Regions from separate parts of the Bacillus sp. FJAT-45066 genome, predicted to be linked through region 2. Evidence: a T-box and tRNA genes for the amino acid it is inferred to sense, from the RefSeq annotation. Region 2 holds a T-box; the other holds one or more tRNA genes.
The links. A T-box is a leader RNA that pairs with one kind of tRNA and senses whether it is charged. The one in region 2 lies ahead of trpS (tryptophan--tRNA ligase), so its partner is inferred to be a tRNA-Trp.
Positions count from the first base shown of each region.

Region 1: it has a tRNA-Trp gene. The T-box ahead of trpS (tryptophan--tRNA ligase) is inferred to sense a tRNA for this amino acid. The anticodon was not compared.

Region 1 is NZ_NISQ01000001.1:2,363,824-2,374,216, forward strand. Features, by position in the region: gene queG (tRNA epoxyqueuosine(34) reductase QueG) at 1-1,118, opposite strand, end outside; gene CDZ92_RS11990 (B3/B4 domain-containing protein) at 1,234-1,899, shown strand; tRNA gene CDZ92_RS11995 (tRNA-Gly) at 2,032-2,105, opposite strand; tRNA gene CDZ92_RS12000 (tRNA-Leu) at 2,182-2,263, opposite strand; tRNA gene CDZ92_RS12005 (tRNA-Leu) at 2,335-2,423, opposite strand; tRNA gene CDZ92_RS12010 (tRNA-Cys) at 2,448-2,521, opposite strand; tRNA gene CDZ92_RS12015 (tRNA-Gly) at 2,534-2,608, opposite strand; tRNA gene CDZ92_RS12020 (tRNA-Gln) at 2,612-2,686, opposite strand; tRNA gene CDZ92_RS12025 (tRNA-His) at 2,742-2,817, opposite strand; tRNA gene CDZ92_RS12030 (tRNA-Trp) at 2,833-2,906, opposite strand; tRNA gene CDZ92_RS12035 (tRNA-Tyr) at 2,942-3,025, opposite strand; tRNA gene CDZ92_RS12040 (tRNA-Thr) at 3,033-3,108, opposite strand; tRNA gene CDZ92_RS12045 (tRNA-Phe) at 3,128-3,203, opposite strand; tRNA gene CDZ92_RS12050 (tRNA-Asp) at 3,351-3,426, opposite strand; tRNA gene CDZ92_RS12055 (tRNA-Met) at 3,428-3,504, opposite strand; tRNA gene CDZ92_RS12060 (tRNA-Val) at 3,576-3,651, opposite strand; tRNA gene CDZ92_RS12065 (tRNA-Glu) at 3,687-3,761, opposite strand; tRNA gene CDZ92_RS12070 (tRNA-Ser) at 3,778-3,869, opposite strand; tRNA gene CDZ92_RS12075 (tRNA-Asn) at 3,874-3,948, opposite strand; rRNA gene rrf (5S ribosomal RNA) at 3,963-4,079, opposite strand; rRNA gene CDZ92_RS12085 (23S ribosomal RNA) at 4,211-7,160, opposite strand; rRNA gene CDZ92_RS12090 (16S ribosomal RNA) at 7,450-9,050, opposite strand; gene CDZ92_RS12095 (nucleotidyltransferase-like protein) at 9,379-10,245, opposite strand.
Region 2 is NZ_NISQ01000001.1:1,999,073-2,009,465, forward strand. Features, by position in the region: gene CDZ92_RS10190 (ABC transporter ATP-binding protein) at 191-1,132, opposite strand; gene CDZ92_RS10195 (ABC transporter ATP-binding protein) at 1,125-2,198, opposite strand; gene opp3C (oligopeptide ABC transporter permease) at 2,215-3,222, opposite strand; gene opp3b (oligopeptide ABC transporter permease) at 3,222-4,151, opposite strand; gene CDZ92_RS10210 (peptide ABC transporter substrate-binding protein) at 4,328-6,016, opposite strand; gene CDZ92_RS10215 (DUF3899 domain-containing protein) at 6,355-6,720, shown strand; T-box leader at 6,761-6,971, shown strand; gene trpS (tryptophan--tRNA ligase) at 7,027-8,016, shown strand; gene CDZ92_RS10225 (YjbA family protein) at 8,304-9,053, opposite strand; gene CDZ92_RS10230 (hypothetical protein) at 9,147-9,371, opposite strand; gene opp4C (oligopeptide ABC transporter permease) at 9,518-10,393, opposite strand, start outside.

The DNA.
Region 1 (10,393 bases), 360 kb from region 2:
GAAATACCGTTTGTAATTTCTTCTAAGACTTTCTCTTCTTTTTCCACTAGTAATGCTTTTTGAAGATTTTCTATTTCTTCAAAACCACCTATTTTTGCTATTGCCCAAGCAGAGGTTCCACGGATTACTGGCCTAGTATCTTTGAATAGTAGCTCATATAAAATAGGTAAGGCTGATTCATCTTTAAAATGCGCAAGTGCTATAATGGCATTTCGTTGTATTGGTTTTTTTCCTCGCCAAGAACCGGATACATGTCCAAAATTATCTTTAAACTCTCGATTTGAAATAGTTAACAACGGTTTTAACTTTGGTTTTGCTAGCTCTGGATCTGGTTCCATTTCTACATGAAGGTGGAAGTCTTTTCCTTTATTTTCAGGACAAACAGTCTGACAAGTGTCACAACCATAGAGTCTATTACCTAACTTTTTACGATATTGCTCAGGAAGAAATCCTTTTGTTTGTGTTAGGAAGGCAATGCACTTATTCGAATCCAATTGTCCACCTTGAACAAGTGCATCAGTAGGACATGCTTCCACACATTTATTACACTCTCCACAATTGTCTTCTATTGGCTTATCCGCTTCAAAAGGTATATTTGTAATAATTTCTCCTAAGTAAACGTAAGAACCAAATTCAGGCGTAATAATCGAACAGTTTTTGGCACTCCATCCTATACCCGCACGCTCAGCAACAGCTCGATCGGATAGTTCTCCAGTATCAACCATAGATTTTAACATTACTTGAGGAACTTTTTCCTTTAAAAAAGATTCTAACTTTTCCATACGATCACGTAATATGTGATGATAATCTTTGCCCCACGATGCTCTACAAAAAATGCCTCTAGGATCCTCTTTTGTACTTCGAGGTGCGTTCTTCATTTTAGAAGGATAAGCTAATGCAATGGCAATGATAGATTTTGCACCTGGAAGTAAAATGTCTGGATTTGATCTTTTCTCTATATCTTCTTCTTCAAAGCCTGATTGAAACTTATTTTCTTGCTGAATTTTTAATCGTTCTTTTAGTTCACTAAATGGCGATGCACTAGCAAACCCAATTTTATCAATTCCAATTTCTTTACTATATTTTACAATCTCGTCTTTTAATATAGAAATATTCATAACCTACACCTCCTTATTTTTAATGTAGTGAAAACTTATGATAAACTTTAAGTGGAGTTAATTTCTTCATTACAATTCGTTTATTGAAACAATTAATTTGAAAGGATGTTTCCATTTGCAATTCAACATAAATTCATCTATAAAAAATATTTTACCTGATTTTAAGATTGGTATCATACATTATGAAGATATCACAATTTCTGATTCTCCCCAAATGCTCAAAGGTAGGATAAGGTTATTTCAGGAATCTTGTCACTTAGACTTGCTTGAGCAAGAAGTTACCTCTATTTCTGGTGTTCAAGAATGGAGAAAGCTTTTCAAACAATTAGGTAAAGACCCGAACCGTTATCGTCCTTCCGTAGAAGCATTATATAGAAGATTGAAAAAGGCGCAATTCTTACCTTCTATAAATTCTTCTGTAGACCTAAATAACTTTTTCTCCCTTAAATATGAAATTCCATTTGGTATTTATGATTTAAATAAAATCATAGGAAATGTTGAATTTAGTATTGGAACCGGAAATGAAACTTACGAGGGGTTGAATGGGAACATAGTTAATCTACAAAACTTAATACATAGCGTTGATCAGGTTGGCCCTTTTGGTAGTCCTTTTATTGATAGTAAAAGAACACCTGTAACTTCTGAAACAAGACAAGCTATTCATGTTATATACTTAAAACCTTCTATGAATACTTCTGAAGCCAGAAACATGCTTAATAGCATTGCTAGTATGTTTCAACAAGTTCATGGTGGTACATATGAAGTTAGTATTATTTCATAATCTGTGAAGGAATTACTTCCTTCTCCTTTTTATTTATCTCTGATCATACTAGTTCTTCAAAGTATTCTTTTACATATGGAAAAACGCAATACTTCGTTTATAAAAACGAAACACTGCGTTGGTTAATATGTATGGAGCGGGTGATGGGAATCGAACCCACGACATCAGCTTGGAAGGCTGAGGTTTTACCATTAAACTACACCCGCATATTTTGTCGAAATTTGTCGACTATTTGACAAAAATATATAACAGGTTTTAGACCTGTTACAATGTTGTTCATGATACCGATGGTCGGGGTCGAACCGACACTCCAGAAGGAACGCGATTTTGAGTCGCGCGCGTCTGCCAATTCCGCCACACCGGCTTGACAGTATCTTATAGTTAAGTAATAAGTTTGTTTTTTAGGATGCTTATTTTCGCTTAGCGAAAAAAGCTTGGTGCCGAGGACCGGAATCGAACCGGTACGGTAGTCACCTACCGCAGGATTTTAAGTCCTGTGCGTCTGCCAGTTCCGCCACCCCGGCAAGGGTTAAGTGTTGGCAATATAGTGGAGGCGGCAACCGGATTCGAACCGGTGGTAAAGGTTTTGCAGACCTCTGCCTTACCACTTGGCTATGCCGCCTAATAAAATAAATGGAGCGGAAGACGGGATTCGAACCCGCGACCCCCACCTTGGCAAGGTGGTGTTCTACCACTGAACTACTTCCGCAAATGGCTGGGCTAGCTGGATTCGAACCAACGCATGTCGCAGTCAAAGTGCGATGCCTTACCGCTTGGCTATAGCCCAATGAAGTATTTCATATATATCTATCTATCTTTATTAGGTTGTTTTATAAATTTTATGGGGCGAATGATGGGAATCGAACCCACGAATGCCTGAACCACAATCAGGTGCGTTAACCACTTCGCCACACCCGCCATATTAAAATTTATTGGCAGGGGCAGTAGGAATCGAACCCACACCGGAGGTTTTGGAGACCTCTGTTCTACCGTTAAACTATGCCCCTATGATTAAAAATGTTACTGTTTTTATAAAAATAAGTGGTGGAGGGGGGCAGATTCGAACTGCCGAACCCAAAGGAGCGGATTTACAGTCCGCCGCGTTTAGCCACTTCGCTACCCCTCCGACTTAATGGTGCCGGCGATAGGAGTCGAACCCACGACCTACTGATTACAAGTCAGTTGCTCTACCAACTGAGCTACACCGGCATTATTATATTAAAATAAGTGGTGGCTCGGGACGGAATCGAACCGCCGACACATGGATTTTCAGTCCATTGCTCTACCAACTGAGCTACCGAGCCTTATTCGGTTTGCGATAAGCTTCTAATTTCTTCGTCAACTTCACTCACTCACATCCTAACGTATGTATAATACGCTCCGATGTTCGTTTGTTTGTTTCTCGAACTCCTTGCTTCTCTTAACCCTCAAATACAACAAGTAGTTTAAAATGGCGGTCCCGACCGGGATCGAACCGGCGATCTCCTGCGTGACAGGCAGGCATGTTAACCGCTACACCACGGGACCTTGGTTGCGGGGGCAGGATTTGAACCTACGACCTTCGGGTTATGAGCCCGACGAGCTACCAGACTGCTCCACCCCGCGATAATATTATAGGTAGTTAATTTCACTAGCGTGAGTAAAGGAAGATTATTTTCACTAGCGTGAAAAAATCTTGGTGGAGGATGACGGGATCGAACCGCCGACCCCCTGCTTGTAAGGCAGGTGCTCTCCCAGCTGAGCTAATCCTCCATATAAAGGCTAGTTCTTTACATTGAAAAAAAGTTTGGTGACCCGTACGGGATTCGAACCCGTGTTACCGCCGTGAAAGGGCGGTGTCTTAACCGCTTGACCAACGGGCCGTTATATTAGATAGAATGGCGGAGAGCAAGGGATTTGAACCCTTGAGACGGCGTTGACCGTCTACACGATTTCCAATCGTGCTCCTTCGGCCACTCGGACAGCTCTCCATAATGGCTCCACCAGTAGGATTCGAACCTACGACCCTTCGGTTAACAGCCGAATGCTCTACCGCTGAGCTATGGTGGAATAAAGGATATATAGCCTGGCAACGTCCTACTCTCGCAGGGGGACAGCCCCCAACTACCATCGGCGCTGAAGAGCTTAACTTCCGTGTTCGGTATGGGAACGGGTGTGGCCTCTTCGCCATCATTACCAGACATTTTTCAAAGACAAATATTATTATAATATATCTTTGAAGAAAATCAAGTGTTTTTTCACACTTTTTTTATATTCCTTCAAAACTAGATAACATATTTTCATATCAAGAAAGTGATTGTATCGTTCTAATTTGGTTAAGTCCTCGATCTATTAGTATTCGTCAGCTACACGTGTCGCCACGCTTCCACCTCGAACCTATCTACCTGATCATCTTTCAGGGATCTTACTAGCTTGCGCTAAAGGAAATCTCATCTTGAGGGGGGCTTCATGCTTAGATGCTTTCAGCACTTATCCCGTCCGCACGTAGCTACCCAGCTATGCCTTTGGCAAGACAACTGGTACACCAGCGGTGCGTCCATCCCGGTCCTCTCGTACTAAGGACAGCTCCTCTCAAATTTCCTGCGCCCACGACGGATAGGGACCGAACTGTCTCACGACGTTCTGAACCCAGCTCGCGTACCGCTTTAATGGGCGAACAGCCCAACCCTTGGGACCGACTACAGCCCCAGGATGCGATGAGCCGACATCGAGGTGCCAAACCTCCCCGTCGATGTGGACTCTTGGGGGAGATAAGCCTGTTATCCCCGGGGTAGCTTTTATCCGTTGAGCGATGGCCCTTCCATGCGGAACCACCGGATCACTAAGCCCGACTTTCGTCCCTGCTCGACTTGTAGGTCTCGCAGTCAAGCTCCCTTGTGCCTTTACACTCTACGAATGATTTCCAACCATTCTGAGGGAACCTTTGGGCGCCTCCGTTACTCTTTAGGAGGCGACCGCCCCAGTCAAACTGCCCACCTGACACTGTCTCCCACCCCGATTAGGGGTGCGGGTTAGAATTTCAATACAGCCAGGGTAGTATCCCACCGACGCCTCCACCGAAGCTAGCGCTCCGGCTTCTCAGGCTCCTACCTATCCTGTACAAGCTGTACCAAAATTCAATATCAGGCTACAGTAAAGCTCCACGGGGTCTTTCCGTCCTGTCGCGGGTAACCTGCATCTTCACAGGTACTATAATTTCACCGAGTCTCTGGTTGAGACAGTGCCCAGATCGTTACGCCTTTCGTGCGGGTCGGAACTTACCCGACAAGGAATTTCGCTACCTTAGGACCGTTATAGTTACGGCCGCCGTTTACTGGGGCTTCGGTTCAAAGCTTCGCTTGCGCTAACCTCTCCCCTTAACCTTCCAGCACCGGGCAGGCGTCAGCCCCTATACTTCGCCTTGCGGCTTCGCAGAGACCTGTGTTTTTGCTAAACAGTCGCCTGGGCCTATTCACTGCGGCTCTCTCGGGCTTTAACACCCTAACAGAGCACCCCTTCTCCCGAAGTTACGGGGTCATTTTGCCGAGTTCCTTAACCAGAGTTCTCTCGCTCACCTTAGGATTCTCTCCTCGCCTACCTGTGTCGGTTTGCGGTACAGGCACCATTCTCCTCGCTAGAGGCTTTTCTTGGCAGTGTGAAATCAGGAACTTCGGTACTAAATTTCCCTCGCCATCACAGCTCAGCCTTTATGAGAAGCGGATTTGCCTACTTCTCAGCCTTACTGCTTGGACGCGCATATCCAACAGCGCGCTTACCCTATCCTCCTGCGTCCCCCCATTGCTCAAACGGAGTGAAGGTGGTACAGGAATATCAACCTGTTATCCATCGCCTACGCCTTTCGGCCTCGGCTTAGGTCCTGACTAACCCTGAGCGGACGAGCCTTCCTCAGGAAACCTTAGGCATTCGGTGGATGGGATTCTCACCCATCTTTCGCTACTCATACCGGCATTCTCACTTCTAAGCGCTCCACCAGTCCTTACGGTCTAGCTTCAACGCCCTTAGAACGCTCTCCTACCACTGTTCGTAAGAACAGTCCGCAGCTTCGGTGATACGTTTAGCCCCGGTACATTTTCGGCGCAGAGTCACTCGACCAGTGAGCTATTACGCACTCTTTAAATGGTGGCTGCTTCTAAGCCAACATCCTGGTTGTCTAAGCAACTCCACATCCTTTTCCACTTAACGTATACTTTGGGACCTTAGCTGGCGGTCTGGGCTGTTTCCCTCTTGACTACGGATCTTATCACTCGCAGTCTGACTCCCATGGATAAGTCTTTGGCATTCGGAGTTTGACTGAATTCGGTAACCCGATGAGGGCCCCTAGTCCAATCAGTGCTCTACCTCCAAGACTCTAACACATGAGGCTAGCCCTAAAGCTATTTCGGAGAGAACCAGCTATCTCCAGGTTCGATTGGCATTTCACCCCTACCCACACCTCATCCCCGCACTTTTCAACGTGCGTGGGTTCGGGCCTCCATTCAGTGTTACCTGAACTTCACCCTGGACATGGGTAGATCACCTGGTTTCGGGTCTACGACCACGTACTCATTCGCCCTATTCAGACTCGCTTTCGCTACGGCTCCGTCTCATCGACTTAACCTTGCACGGGATCGTAACTCGCCGGTTCATTCTACAAAAGGCACGCTATCACCCGGGTTTTTTCCGAAGAAAAAACATAGGGCTCTAACTACTTGTAGGCACACGGTTTCAGGATCTTTTCACTCCCCTTCCGGGGTGCTTTTCACCTTTCCCTCACGGTACTGGTTCACTATCGGTCACTAGGGAGTATTTAGCCTTGGGAGATGGTCCTCCCTGCTTCCGACGGGATTTCTCGTGTCCCGCCGTACTCAGGATCCACTCAGGAGGGAACGAAGTTTCAACTACAGGGCTTTTACCTTCTACGGCTGACCTTTCCAGGTCGCTTCATTTACCCCGTTCCTTTGTAACTCCATGTTGAGTGTCCTACAACCCCAAGAGGCAAGCCTCTTGGTTTGGGCTAATTCCGTTTCGCTCGCCGCTACTCAGGAAATCGCGTTTGCTTTCTCTTCCTCCGGGTACTTAGATGTTTCAGTTCCCCGGGTCTGCCTTCATTACCCTATGTATTCAGGTAAAGATACTACTCCATTACGAGTAGTGGGTTTCCCCATTCGGAAATCTCTGGATCAAAGCTCACTTACAGCTCCCCAAAGCATATCGGTGTTAGTCCCGTCCTTCATCGGCTCCTAGTGCCAAGGCATCCACCGTGCGCCCTTAATAACTTAACCTCGATATCGCGAATAGATATCTAATAAAGAAAATTCACTAAGATGAACGATACTTTTGATGTATCTTGACATTACTTATGTTATCTAGTTTTCAAAGAACATTTTTCGATAGCTTTTAAGCTTCGCATCTCTTCGTCAGCTCCTTCGTTCACATCCTCATTTACCCTTAAGTAAACTCCGGTGCTCACTCAGTCGCTTCCTCGACCTGCTCGCTTCAAACCTATCTCAAAGTTTGAAAGAGGAATGCTCTCTCAAAACTAAACAAAACAACAAGCGTATTATTCCTTAGAAAGGAGGTGATCCAGCCGCACCTTCCGATACGGCTACCTTGTTACGACTTCACCCCAATCATCTGTCCCACCTTAGGCGGCTGGCTCCTAGGCACAACTTAACTTCCTATCATAATTATAAGAGGCTAAGTTGTGCCCAGGTTACCCCACCGACTTCGGGTGTTACAAACTCTCGTGGTGTGACGGGCGGTGTGTACAAGGCCCGGGAACGTATTCACCGCGGCATGCTGATCCGCGATTACTAGCGATTCCAGCTTCATGTAGGCGAGTTGCAGCCTACAATCCGAACTGAGAACGGTTTTATGGGATTGGCTCGACCTCGCGGTTTTGCTGCCCTTTGTACCGTCCATTGTAGCACGTGTGTAGCCCAGGTCATAAGGGGCATGATGATTTGACGTCATCCCCACCTTCCTCCGGTTTGTCACCGGCAGTCATCTTAGAGTGCCCAACTTAATGCTGGCAACTAAGATCAAGGGTTGCGCTCGTTGCGGGACTTAACCCAACATCTCACGACACGAGCTGACGACAACCATGCACCACCTGTCACTTTTGTCCCCCGAAGGGGAACGCCCTATCTCTAGGGAAGGCAAAAGGATGTCAAGACCTGGTAAGGTTCTTCGCGTTGCTTCGAATTAAACCACATGCTCCACCGCTTGTGCGGGCCCCCGTCAATTCCTTTGAGTTTCAGTCTTGCGACCGTACTCCCCAGGCGGAGTGCTTAATGCGTTAGCTGCAGCACTAAGGGGCGGAAACCCCCTAACACTTAGCACTCATCGTTTACGGCGTGGACTACCAGGGTATCTAATCCTGTTTGCTCCCCACGCTTTCGCGCCTCAGCGTCAGTTACAGACCAGAAAGTCGCCTTCGCCACTGGTGTTCCTCCACATCTCTACGCATTTCACCGCTACACGTGGAATTCCACTTTCCTCTTCTGCACTCAAGTTTCCCAGTTTCCAATGACCCTCCACGGTTGAGCCGTGGGCTTTCACATCAGACTTAAGAAACCGCCTGCGCGCGCTTTACGCCCAATAATTCCGGACAACGCTTGCCACCTACGTATTACCGCGGCTGCTGGCACGTAGTTAGCCGTGGCTTTCTGGTTAGGTACCGTCAAGGTACCGGCAGTTACTCCGGTACTTGTTCTTCCCTAACAACAGAGCTTTACGACCCGAAGGCCTTCATCGCTCACGCGGCGTTGCTCCATCAGACTTTCGTCCATTGTGGAAGATTCCCTACTGCTGCCTCCCGTAGGAGTCTGGGCCGTGTCTCAGTCCCAGTGTGGCCGATCACCCTCTCAGGTCGGCTACGCATCGTTGCCTTGGTGAGCCGTTACCTCACCAACTAGCTAATGCGCCGCGGGCCCATCTGTAAGTGATAGCCGAAACCATCTTTCAATAAAGAACCAGGAGGTTCTTTATATTATCCGGTATTAGCTCCGGTTTCCCGAAGTTATCCCAGTCTTACAGGCAGGTTGCCCACGTGTTACTCACCCGTCCGCCGCTAATCTGACAAAAGCAAGCTTTTATCAGATTCGCTCGACTTGCATGTATTAGGCACGCCGCCAGCGTTCGTCCTGAGCCAGGATCAAACTCTCCGAAGAGTGTTTGAGCTTATGCTCATTTTGTTGCTGACTAATGTCAAATTAATTGTTTATTGTTAATCTTAAAGATTAACTTACACGCTGTTGTTTTGTTTAGTTTTCAAAGAACATTTTTTAACTAATCGCTCAGAAGCGACTTTATTAATATAACACACTGATCATTTTTCGTCAACATGTTTTTTTCTTTCTATTCACTTTCGATAACTCGTATCTCAGCGACGTTTATTAATATATCATGGACAAAAAAAAGAGTCAATAACTTTTCTGAAATAATTTTTAAAGTTTTTTTATGGATAGAGTTTGATTAATCTCTATCCATATAAAACTTCTATATCACTGTATATCTTCTATGATATACTCCTGTACCTTTTGTTTCTATTTTTGCAACTTGAATCATCTTTTTCTCTACTAGGTACTCAAGCATCACACTCAAATCCACTGAGTATTTGGATAGCTCTGGATGGTGAATCATATCATTATAAGACCATACGTCAGTTTTTGTTTTCAAAATCTCTATCATATGTTGTGCGCCTATTTGTGTTCTTGTATGGATTAAGAATTCACTCGCTAAAAATAATAACTCTATTCGTTTGTCTATTGATTCATTACCTTCTATTAATTCTTGATATAACTTATAAATTTGCGGCTCAATTTGTTTGACTTGATTCCATACTGTTAGTTCAGGGTGGAAGCCATGTTCAATAACAGAAAGTCTAGCTAAATGATGCAAAGAATGAACAATGTGATTGTAAGCATCTAGTGAATGCTTTGAATCAAAGAAGTCTTTACCTTCTAAGTATCTTCTAATTAGTTTAGCAAACTCTAAACCAATCTTCATTTTTCTTTCTTCAATTGGAAACTCATCTAATCTTTCTCTAAGGTTATAAATAAATTCATTACGATCAAACAACACTTTACCATTTGTTAACCAATCAATTATTCTACGATTCGTACCTAGCATGACCCATTCGTTTAGCTTTGATTCTTCTACTATGAAGAGAGCCGCTTTTTTGTCTTGAAGCTCATAATGTTTTACAAATAAGGAGTCTTCTAACTCCTTTACAATCATCAGTAGGATAACATCAAATTTATCAGTATTAGGACTTATCGGATTTCTTTTCTCTATCATTAATATTCCAAGTGTGTTAGATTGACTTGCACGCTCTTGGTATATTGGACGAAGAAGATCTTCCATTTTATTTATCACTCCAAGAAAACAGTTTATACGATTTTATTCGACACAATTCTATTGAAACCTTTTTTTCATTTGAATTTATTCCATTATTTCGGTTCGGTTAATTAAAACGAATAAAAATAGTAATATATAATAGTAGTAGATTACT
Region 2 (10,393 bases):
ATATTTCGATATTATTTTATGTAATTCATCAAATTTCTTCAAAAAATCTTATGACCAATTAGTGTAAATTAATATATTTACTTTTCAGAATTAATATTAAATTAATAATAGTATATATTCCTATTTTATTGTAAAATAATTATTATATTACAAAAAAAAATACGACCCCATAAAATGAGATCGTCATGTATTATTTAGTATACTTCTCTTTGTATAGTTCGAATTCTCTTTCTGAACAAAGTACAAAATGTCCAGGTTTCACTTCTCTTAATTCCACCGCATCGTCTTTACTGTAACCATGACTATTCGGATCGTAAGAAATACGTTTACGCTTTCTTTCCGTATCAGGATCTGGTTGTGGAATAGCTGATAATAAAGATTGAGTGTACGGGTGTATTGGATTGTTGTACAACTCTTCACTTGTCGTTAATTCCACCAATTTACCGAAATACATAACACCGATTCGATCGCTAATGTATTTAACCATAGAGAGATCATGGGCGATAAACAAGTATGTTAAACCTTTTTCTTTTTGTAACTTTTTCATTAAGTTAACAACTTGAGCTTGAATTGAAACATCTAATGCAGAGATTGGCTCGTCTGCAATAATGAAATCCGGTTCAACTGCTAGAGCACGTGCAATACCAATACGCTGCCTTTGTCCACCACTAAATTCATGTGGATAGCGATTAGCATGCTCTTTATTTAGACCTACTGTCTCTAATAGGTCATAAACTCTTTGTAGTCTTTCTTGCTTATTTTTTGCTAAGCCATGAATGTCGATACCTTCAGCAATAATATCCGTTACAGACATTCTAGGATTTAATGATGCATAAGGGTCTTGGAAAATCATTTGCATTTTACGGTTGAATTTCAACAATTCTTTTTTAGATTTTCTACCATGAACATTTTCACCTTCATATAGCACTTCGCCATCTGTAGCGTCATAAAGGCGGATAATTGTTCTACCGGTTGTTGATTTTCCACAACCAGATTCACCAACTAATCCTAATGTTTCTCCACGATAAATATCAAAGTTAAGACCATCAACCGCTTTCACCATATTTGGTTTACCCTCATTAAAATATTGCTTTAAATCGCGAATTTCTAACAACTTTTCTTGGTTAGCCATTAACAACACCGTCCTTCACCATCACAGGCTTATCAAAGTTATTAGGCATGTTTCTTTGACGTTTTTGCACTGCAAGCGGCGGTTCCACTTTAGGAGCATCTTCATGTAGTAACCACGTTTTTGCAAAATGCGTGTTAGAAACTTGGAACATAGGTGGCTCCATTTCTAAATCAATTTGCATTGCAAATTGGTTACGTGGAGCGAAGGCATCTCCTTTTGGTGGGTTTGTTAAATCAGGTGGTGTACCTGGAATTGCGTAAAGTTCCGTTTCTGCTAGTTCCAAATCCGGCATTGAACTTAATAGTCCCCATGTATATGGGTGACGAGGGTCATAGAAAATTTCGTCCACTGTACCCATTTCAATGATTTGTCCACCGTACATAACAGCCACACGATCTGCAACGTTTGCTACAACACCTAAATCATGTGTGATGAATATAATAGATGTTTCAATTTTTTTCTGCAGATCTTTCATTAAATCTAAGATCTGAGCTTGAATTGTCACATCTAATGCAGTTGTTGGTTCATCTGCAATTAACACTTTTGGGTTACATGCTAAAGCGATTGCGATAACTACCCTTTGTCTCATTCCACCAGAGAATTGATGAGGGTATTGCTTGAAACGTTGCTCAGGCATTGGAATTCCAACAAGTCGAAGCAGGTCGATTGCTTTTTCTTTTGCTGCAGACTTACTTGCATTTTGATGTTTTATTATACCTTCCATAATTTGCTTTCCCGCTGTCATCGTTGGATTTAACGATGTCATCGGATCTTGGAAGATCATTGATATATCTTTTCCACGTATCTTTTGCATTTGTGATTCTGGTAATTTAGCTAAATCTTTCCCATCGAATAAGATTTGACCTTCTTTAATGTTAGAAGTGTTTTCAGGTAATAACCTCATGATTGTTTTCGTCGTTACGGATTTTCCGGAACCAGATTCTCCTACAATGGCAAGTGTTTCACCTTTTTGCAATTCAAAGTTTACTCCTCGAATTGCATTTACTTCTCCACCAAATGTGTCAAAAGAAACATGCAAGTTTTTAACTTCTAAAATGTTTTCCATACTCTCTCACCTACCTTTAGTCTTTCATTTTTGGATCTAGTGCATCACGCATTCCATCAGCTAATAAGTTAAACGCAATCATCAATAAACTGATAATGATGGCTGGGAAAATCATAATGTGCGGGAATATCTGTAACGACTGGAATCCATCTTCAATTAGTGTACCTAAAGAAACTTGAGGTGCTTGTAATCCTAAACCAATGAAACTTAAAAATGCTTCAAAGAATATAGCACTTGGAATAGTAAACATCGTATTGATAATTACAACACCAGCAACATTTGGAATTAAATGTTTTGTAATAATTTTGCTATCGGCTGAACCTAAAGTTTTAGATGCAAGTACGAATTCTTGATTTTTCAGTTTCAATGTTTGTCCACGTACAACACGAGCCATACCAACCCAACCGGTTATCGTAAGGGCTATGGTTATGGCAAGTATACCGGGTTCCATCACCAGTAACATTAGGATGATAATAACAAGGTTTGGTATACCTACTAATACTTCAATAATACGTTGCATGACGTTATCCACTCTTCCGCCATAGTAAGCAGAAATTCCACCATATGCAACACCAATAATCATATCAATAATAGCTGCTAAAAATGCGATGTAAAGGGATATTCTAGTACCAGTCCAAACACGTGTCCAAATATCACGTCCAAGTCCATCTGTACCAAACCAGAAGTAACCTTCTTCTCCTCTTTGTTCATATACATCTACACCGTTTCTAGACCCATCAAGTATCCCCATATTCTCTATTACAGGAATTTTAGGAGGCATATTTGCCCGCATAACATCTTGGTCATTAAATCCATAACTATTCATAAATGGACCAAAGATTGCTAGTAAGAAAATGATAGCAATAATAATTAAACCTGTTATCGCGGCGATATTTTTCTTTAAACGCAACCATGCCGTTTGCCAATAAGTTAAGCTTGGTTTAGATATTTTTTCACTATTATTCGGATCGATAGCAGCTGGTTGAAATAAGTCTTTGTTGATTTTTTCATAATTGTTTTTCATTATTTCTTACCTCCTGCTAAACGAATACGAGGGTCAATAATTCCATATAGAATATCAACTACTAATACGATAAAGATAAATAATGCTGCAAACAAAAGTGTTGTTCCCATAATAACAGGGTAATCATTTACCTGAATAGAACGTACGAACTGTTCCCCTAATCCTGGTACAGAGAATATCTTCTCTATCACAAGTGTTCCTGTCATTAAGCTTACAGCTAATGGACCTAAAACGGTTACAACCGGAATTAGTGCATTTCTCGTTGCATGCTTAAAGGCAATATCGAATTTCGTAGCACCTTTTGCTTTAGCAAGTGTAATGTAATCAGACCCTAAAACTTCAATCATTTCTGTTCTCATAAATCTCGCTGCAATCGCAATTGGAAAAATTGCTAATGCAACGGTTGGTAAAACGGTATACTCTGGCCCTCTCCAAAATGCAACCGGAAACCATCCTAACTGAACTGCAATGTAATATTGCAACAACCCTGCAAACACGAATGATGGAATAGATTTACCAAGTACAGCAATAACGGTTGCACCATAATCTATCCAAGTATTTTTATTTAGTGCTGCGACAATTCCGAGCAATATTCCTATTATTGTACCTACTAACATAGCTTGAAAACCAAGTTGAGCAGATGGGCCGATACGTGCTTTTATTATTTCCGTCACGCTTCGGTTGTCATATTGAAAGGAAATTCCTAAGTCTCCTTTTGCAAGGTTAAGCATGTACTTTGCATATTGAACAGGTACTGGATCATCTAATCCATACTTCTGTAAAAGAATAGTTCGTTGTGCTTCCGTAAGCTTATCTTGCATCGTAAAAGGAGTACCAGGCATAAGTTTCATTAAGAAGAAAGTAAGCGAAGCAATTAGAAATAGTGTGATAAACATATAGATAAAACGTTGTAACAAATACTTAGCCATATTTGCACCTCCTGTAAGATGTAATGAGAACGCATTCATTCTCAAAATTCATTAAAGTTAGACAATTCCTTTACAGGGAAAGAGAGAGTATATACAACTAATATACTCTCTCTTTCTAAATATTTAAAGGTTAATTCTTATATTAGAATAATTTCGAAAAGTTATTCTATTGAAAATTATTTGCTAATGTATGCCCACTTATAGCTAAAGTCAGGTCCAAAGTTGTGCATGTGTACGTTTTGTACATAAGGCTGCCATAAACGTGTCATACCACGTTGGTAAATTGGTGCAATCGCTGCATCTTCTTCAAGTAAGATTCTCTCAGCTTCTTGCATTGCCTCAAAACGTTCAGCTGGATTATTAGCTAAAGTAGTCATAACATCATTGATTAGTCGATCATATTCTGGATTAGAGTAGCCCATTTTGTTGTTTCCACCATCCGTAACCCACAGGTTAGCGAATGAAATAGCATCTAAATAGTCAGGTCCCCAACCAGATAATTGCATGTCGTAATCAAGATTATCATCTAATTGTAAACGTTGAGCAAATGGAACTTCCTTAACGCGGATCGTTAATCCAGGTAAGTTCTTAGCTAACTCAGCTTGTAAAAACTCATGCATTCTTCTAGATGTTTCAGTGTCTCCACCTAAAAGCTCAACAGTGATAGATTCTTGACCTAGCTCTTCTAAACCTTTTGCGAATAATTCTTGTGCTTCTTCCACATTAAACTCGTTGAAATTACCATGTGTTGCACGGAAATCTTCACCAGTTTCAGGATGTTCAACAAAGTTAACTGGAATTAAGTAGTTCGCTGGAAGAGAACCGTTGTTTAAAATAACAGAAGTAATAGCTTCTTTATTAAAACCTTTTGCAAGAGCTCTGCGGATATTAACGTTTGCTAATGCTTCATTTTTTGTTTGATTAAACTTAAAGTAGAATAATACTGGTTGTAAATAGCTAATTAAGTTTGGATCATCTTGATATCTAGTTACAAACTCCGAAGTAAGACCAGGAGAAATATCAATCTGTCCAGCTTGGTAAAGGTTAATTCCTGTAGATACTTCTTTAACTACGTCTACATTAATTTCTTCCAATACTACTGTGTCAGCATCCCAGTAATCTGTGTTTTTCACAAGTTTCCAACTAACTTCATGTTGCCAGTCTTCCATTACGAAAGGACCATTGTAAATTAAGTGTTCTGGTTCTAAAGCATATTTGTTACCTTGTTCTTCAACAAACTCTTGGTTTTGTGGGAAGAACGTTGGGAAAGTCATTAAAGACTCAAAATATGCTACTGGTTCTTCTAATGTTACCTCAAGAGTGTAATCGTCAAGTGCTTTTACACCAAGTTCTTCTAAAGGAAGTTCCCCGTTTGCAACTTCAGAAGCATTAGCGATTTTACCACTCATCATGTAAGGACCGTATTCAGATCCTGTTTCTGGGTTAACAGCACGTTGCCAAGCAAAAACGAAATCGTTTGCAGTTACTGGCGTACCGTTCGACCATACAGCATCTTCGCGAAGTTCGAAAGTATAAGTTAATCCGTCTTCACTTACTTCATGACCAGTTGCTACACCTTCAACAACTTCATCATTTTCTCCTAAACGATATAAACCTTCGAATACGTTGTTCATAACGTTGAAAGCTACTGCATCCGTACCTAAAACGGAATCCATTGTTGGAATCTCTGCAGATTCTAAAATATTAAGTATTTGTTCTCCTGATGGCTCACCGCTACCAGCAGGTGGCTGATCTTCTTGTCCTTGTTGTGCGTTGTTCGTGTTTCCACCAGCACCACATGCAGCTAAAAATGCACTTAGTACAAGAGAAAAAGCTAAAAGTAGTAAAAATTTTGACTTTTTCATTTACTTAACCCCCTTGAAAATTATGTCGATTTTTGTTGTGTTTTGAGGTAACGAGGTTTATTATACAAGTTTTCAAAACATTGTGCATAGCGTTTATTCTTTACACTTTTTTGAAATCCTTATATTACAATAATGACAGCTTAAAAAATAGCACTTTGTACCTATGTGGTACTAAGCTCATTTTATTGAAAATTTTTCTATTTACTGGATTGATTTTACTTTTTAATCGCTCCTCAAAACGAATTACTTTCTTTCCTTTAGGATGTAATATTTGTCTTATTCTATACATTTCTTTACAATACATTTAGTAAAATTTTTTGAAGAGGTAGGTAGTTATTGTGAATGTAAAAAAAATCATTATCCAGTTTCTCATCTTATTGTTACTTACTATACTTATTAGTTTGCTGTATTATAAAGAGATTTCATTGCTTACGTTAATTAACACGTCTTTCGTTCTTTCTAGTGTTATTATTTTTACAACTTTGCTTCTGTTTGTAACACAAAAAGGTTTTTTTGATGGCATTAGTTACGGCTTTAGGAAGATATTTGCCACTAGTCAAGCAGATAAAGATTTAGAAAGGGATATATCAACATTAAGGCCTCCATCGGAGTTGGTCGCTCCAATTCAAGCAGCCAATGTTATGTATAGCTCCCTTCTACTTTTTGTGCTTATGTTAATTGGAGTTTTTATGTTTTATCTTTGATAATTCTTACTAAATGATGTAATATAGAAATAATTAAATTAAAATAGCGTTGATAAAGAGTAGTACTAATAAGTTTCGTTTTCAAGAGAGTTTGTGGGTGGTGGAAACAAACAACGAATTATTAGGAATGGACTTTAGAGCTTTAAGTTGAAATGTTAAAAGTATGCTTAAACGTCACCTTACGTTACAAGGTTTAAGTGATCTCATTTTTGAGATAATAAGGGTGGTACCACGGTCCATTCGTCCCTTTCTATAAGGGATGAATGGGCCTTTTTGTATGCTAAAATTTAGAGGAGTGTGCTGTAAATGAAAACGATCTTTTCAGGTATTCAACCGAGTGGGACAGTTACGTTAGGAAACTATATCGGGGCAATGAAACAATTTGTAGAATTACAAAATGACTATAATTGTTATTTCTGTATTGTTGACCAACATGCTATCACGGTTTACCAAGACCCACAACAACTAAGAAAAGCTATTAGAAATTTAGCTGCACTATATGTAGCAATCGGATTAGATCCGAAGAAAGTTACTTTGTTCATTCAATCTGAAGTACCAGCTCACGCACAACTAGGCTGGATGATGCAATGTGTTTCTTATATCGGAGAATTAGAAAGAATGACTCAATTTAAAGATAAATCCACTGGTAAAGAAGCTGTATCAGCTGGGCTTTTAACCTATCCACCGTTAATGGCAGCAGATATTTTATTATATAAAACAGATGTCGTTCCAGTCGGTGAAGACCAAAAACAACATTTAGAATTAACAAGAGATTTAGCAGAAAGATTTAATAAGAAATATCGTGAGGTATTTACTGTTCCAGAGGTAAAGATTGCTGAAGTTGGTGCTCGTATTATGTCATTAGCTGATCCAACGAAGAAAATGAGCAAATCTGATGCGAACCAAAAAGCATTTTTATCTTTACTGGACGATCCAAAAGTGATGGAGAAAAAAATCAAAAGTGCAGTAACGGATAGTGAAGGAATTGTAAAATACGATAAGGAAAATAAACCTGGTGTATCTAATCTATTATCCATTTATTCTATTTTAGGTGAGGTTACTATAAAAGACTTAGAAGAAAAGTATGAAGGTGTCGGCTATGGTCAACTTAAGCAAGATTTAGCGGATGTAGTCGTTGATTTCTTCACTCCGATTCAAGAACGTTATAATGAGCTAGTTAATTCTGATGAATTAGACCGTATTCTTGATGAAGGTGCAGAAAAAGCTAATAAAATGGCGATGAAAACGTTGAAAAAAGTTGAAAATGCTATGGGTCTTGGTAGAAAAAGAAGATAAAAATAAAGGGTATGTCCATAAAATACTACTTACTGGACATACCCTATGTTGGTTATAAAAACCGTGCCGGTATTCCGCGGGGGAGGCGGTGAGCCTCCTCGATCCATTAGGCTCTGTGGGGTCTCACCAGCCTACACTCTCCCGCAGGACAAGGAAGGCTGCGGCAGCGATGCATCCTTCTTAAGAAAATTCGGAAGCATTTTCGAGGAGTCGGCCACATCACCGGCACTATTATTTATATTACTAAATATAGCTTTTTTACACCTTTTATTTTATAGGAAATAATTTTAGTTAACTTTCGGTTGTTGCTCCATTTCCCATAGTTTCTCGAAAAATGGTTGTCCTTTTATTAAATTCTCACAAAATATTTCATGTTTGCTTGTCCATCCAACTTGTATATCTTCGAATAGTAAATTCCATACTTCTTCAAATGGCTTATCTTGAATCATATTATAAAAAATAGGATTCCATTCTGTATACCAATATCTAATTTCTGCGGTGTTATTAGTAGTTTTTAATTGGTCAAGTGCCATAAACAATAGTTGCTTAAGTTGTCGCTCTTTTCTAGTCAAACCTCTCATACTATCAGGTGACGGGGATAAGATATGATAGTCACCCTGCGATTTACTAAAAGTATCAAAATGGTATTTCGTTCTATCATGATTTTCAACCATATCAAATACAAGCTGCTCTTGCCTCGGAATAAGACGACTTTTTCTAATAGGAATGGAATAACCAATTGTATCTACGGCTAAAATACCTTTCCCATCTGTTACGACAAAACAGTACTCTAGTTGTATACGCTCATGATTCTTTCTTATATAACTCTTTTGGTATACTTCTTCTAATAAAGAAGCAGGTAATTCTTGTAAATCATTTTCAATATAATTGTATAAAATGGTATCAACATATAGTAATGGCGCCTGATCTAATAGCTCCACACTATCATCTTTCCTCCATTCATGAAAATGACAAACGTTATAGCCATTTTCTTCTCCTTCAAACCAATTTACCCATACGTCATGAAGATATAACATACATTACCCCTCACTTCATCAACTCTATTTAAGAATCAGTATAGGCAGGCATGTACAAATTTATTCCATTTTATCTATTTCTTTGTAATTTCTTTAATCTTTTTTTCGTATTGTTACTTCAGGAGTTTGGATTGTTAATGATGCGGTAATTAGGAGAATTCCAATCGGAAGAAGATAACATTCGGGTCTTGTACTAATAAAAACAAAAAATTCTATTAAATTTACCCCAGTAGGTATTAAATTCAAGTACGCAAGCAAACTTACCCCACCAGATACTGCCATACCAAAGCCAACTAAAAATAAAAAAGCTCGTACCATCTATTATCACCTACCACCCATTAAATATAGCCTACTTGTCCACACCTTCTTACTATATAGTATGAAAATGCATTTCAATAATGACTATTAATAAAAAAATTGGGCTTAAAAAAAAGAGAAAAGCCAAGAATGGCATCTTGGCTTTTCTAATCGTTCATCTTTGGATCTAGTGCGTCACGAAGTCCGTCACCAACAAAGTTGAAAGATAATACTGTTATTAAAATCATTACTCCTGGAATCATTGGATACCAAGGGTGTTTTAACATAATTGTAAAGTTTTGAGCGTCTTGTAACATGTTACCCCAACTCGGAATTGGCGGTTGTATACCTAAACCTAAGTAACTTAATGTAGACTCAGCTAAGATTACTCCCCCTACTCCAAGAGTAGCAGCTACGATGATTGGACCGATTGCATTCGGTAAAATGTGCGAGAAAATAATAGTATGACTACGTGTTCCAATCGTTTTAGATGCTAAAACGAATTCACGAGTACGAAGTGATAAAAATTCTCCACGAACAAGACGAGCAGTTGTAGTCCAACCTAGTAATGCAAAGATTAAAATTAGTTTGTCCACACCAGGTGTGAAGATTGTAACTAACGTGATTAATAAGAAAATACTTGGAATAGAGATAATTACGTCTACTATACGCATTAAGAAAGCGTCAATTCTTCCACCGAAGTATCCAGCTACTGCTCCAACTATTGTTCCAATTGTAATAGATCCTGCGATAGAGACAAATCCAACCATTAGAGAAACTCTTGCTCCGAATAAAATACGAGCAAACACGTCACGACCATATCTGTCAGTTCCTAACCAATGTTCAGAGCTAGGTGACTGTAATCTGTTCATTAAGTTTTGGTCACTATATGAATGTTGCGTTAATACTGGTGCGAAAATTGCTGCTAATATGATAATCGTTAATAATGTTGCCCCAATAACGGCAAGTTTGTTCTTAAAAAACTTTCGAACAACTATCTTTGTCATCGATTCATGTTTTCCAATTGCATTGGGGTTTAACGC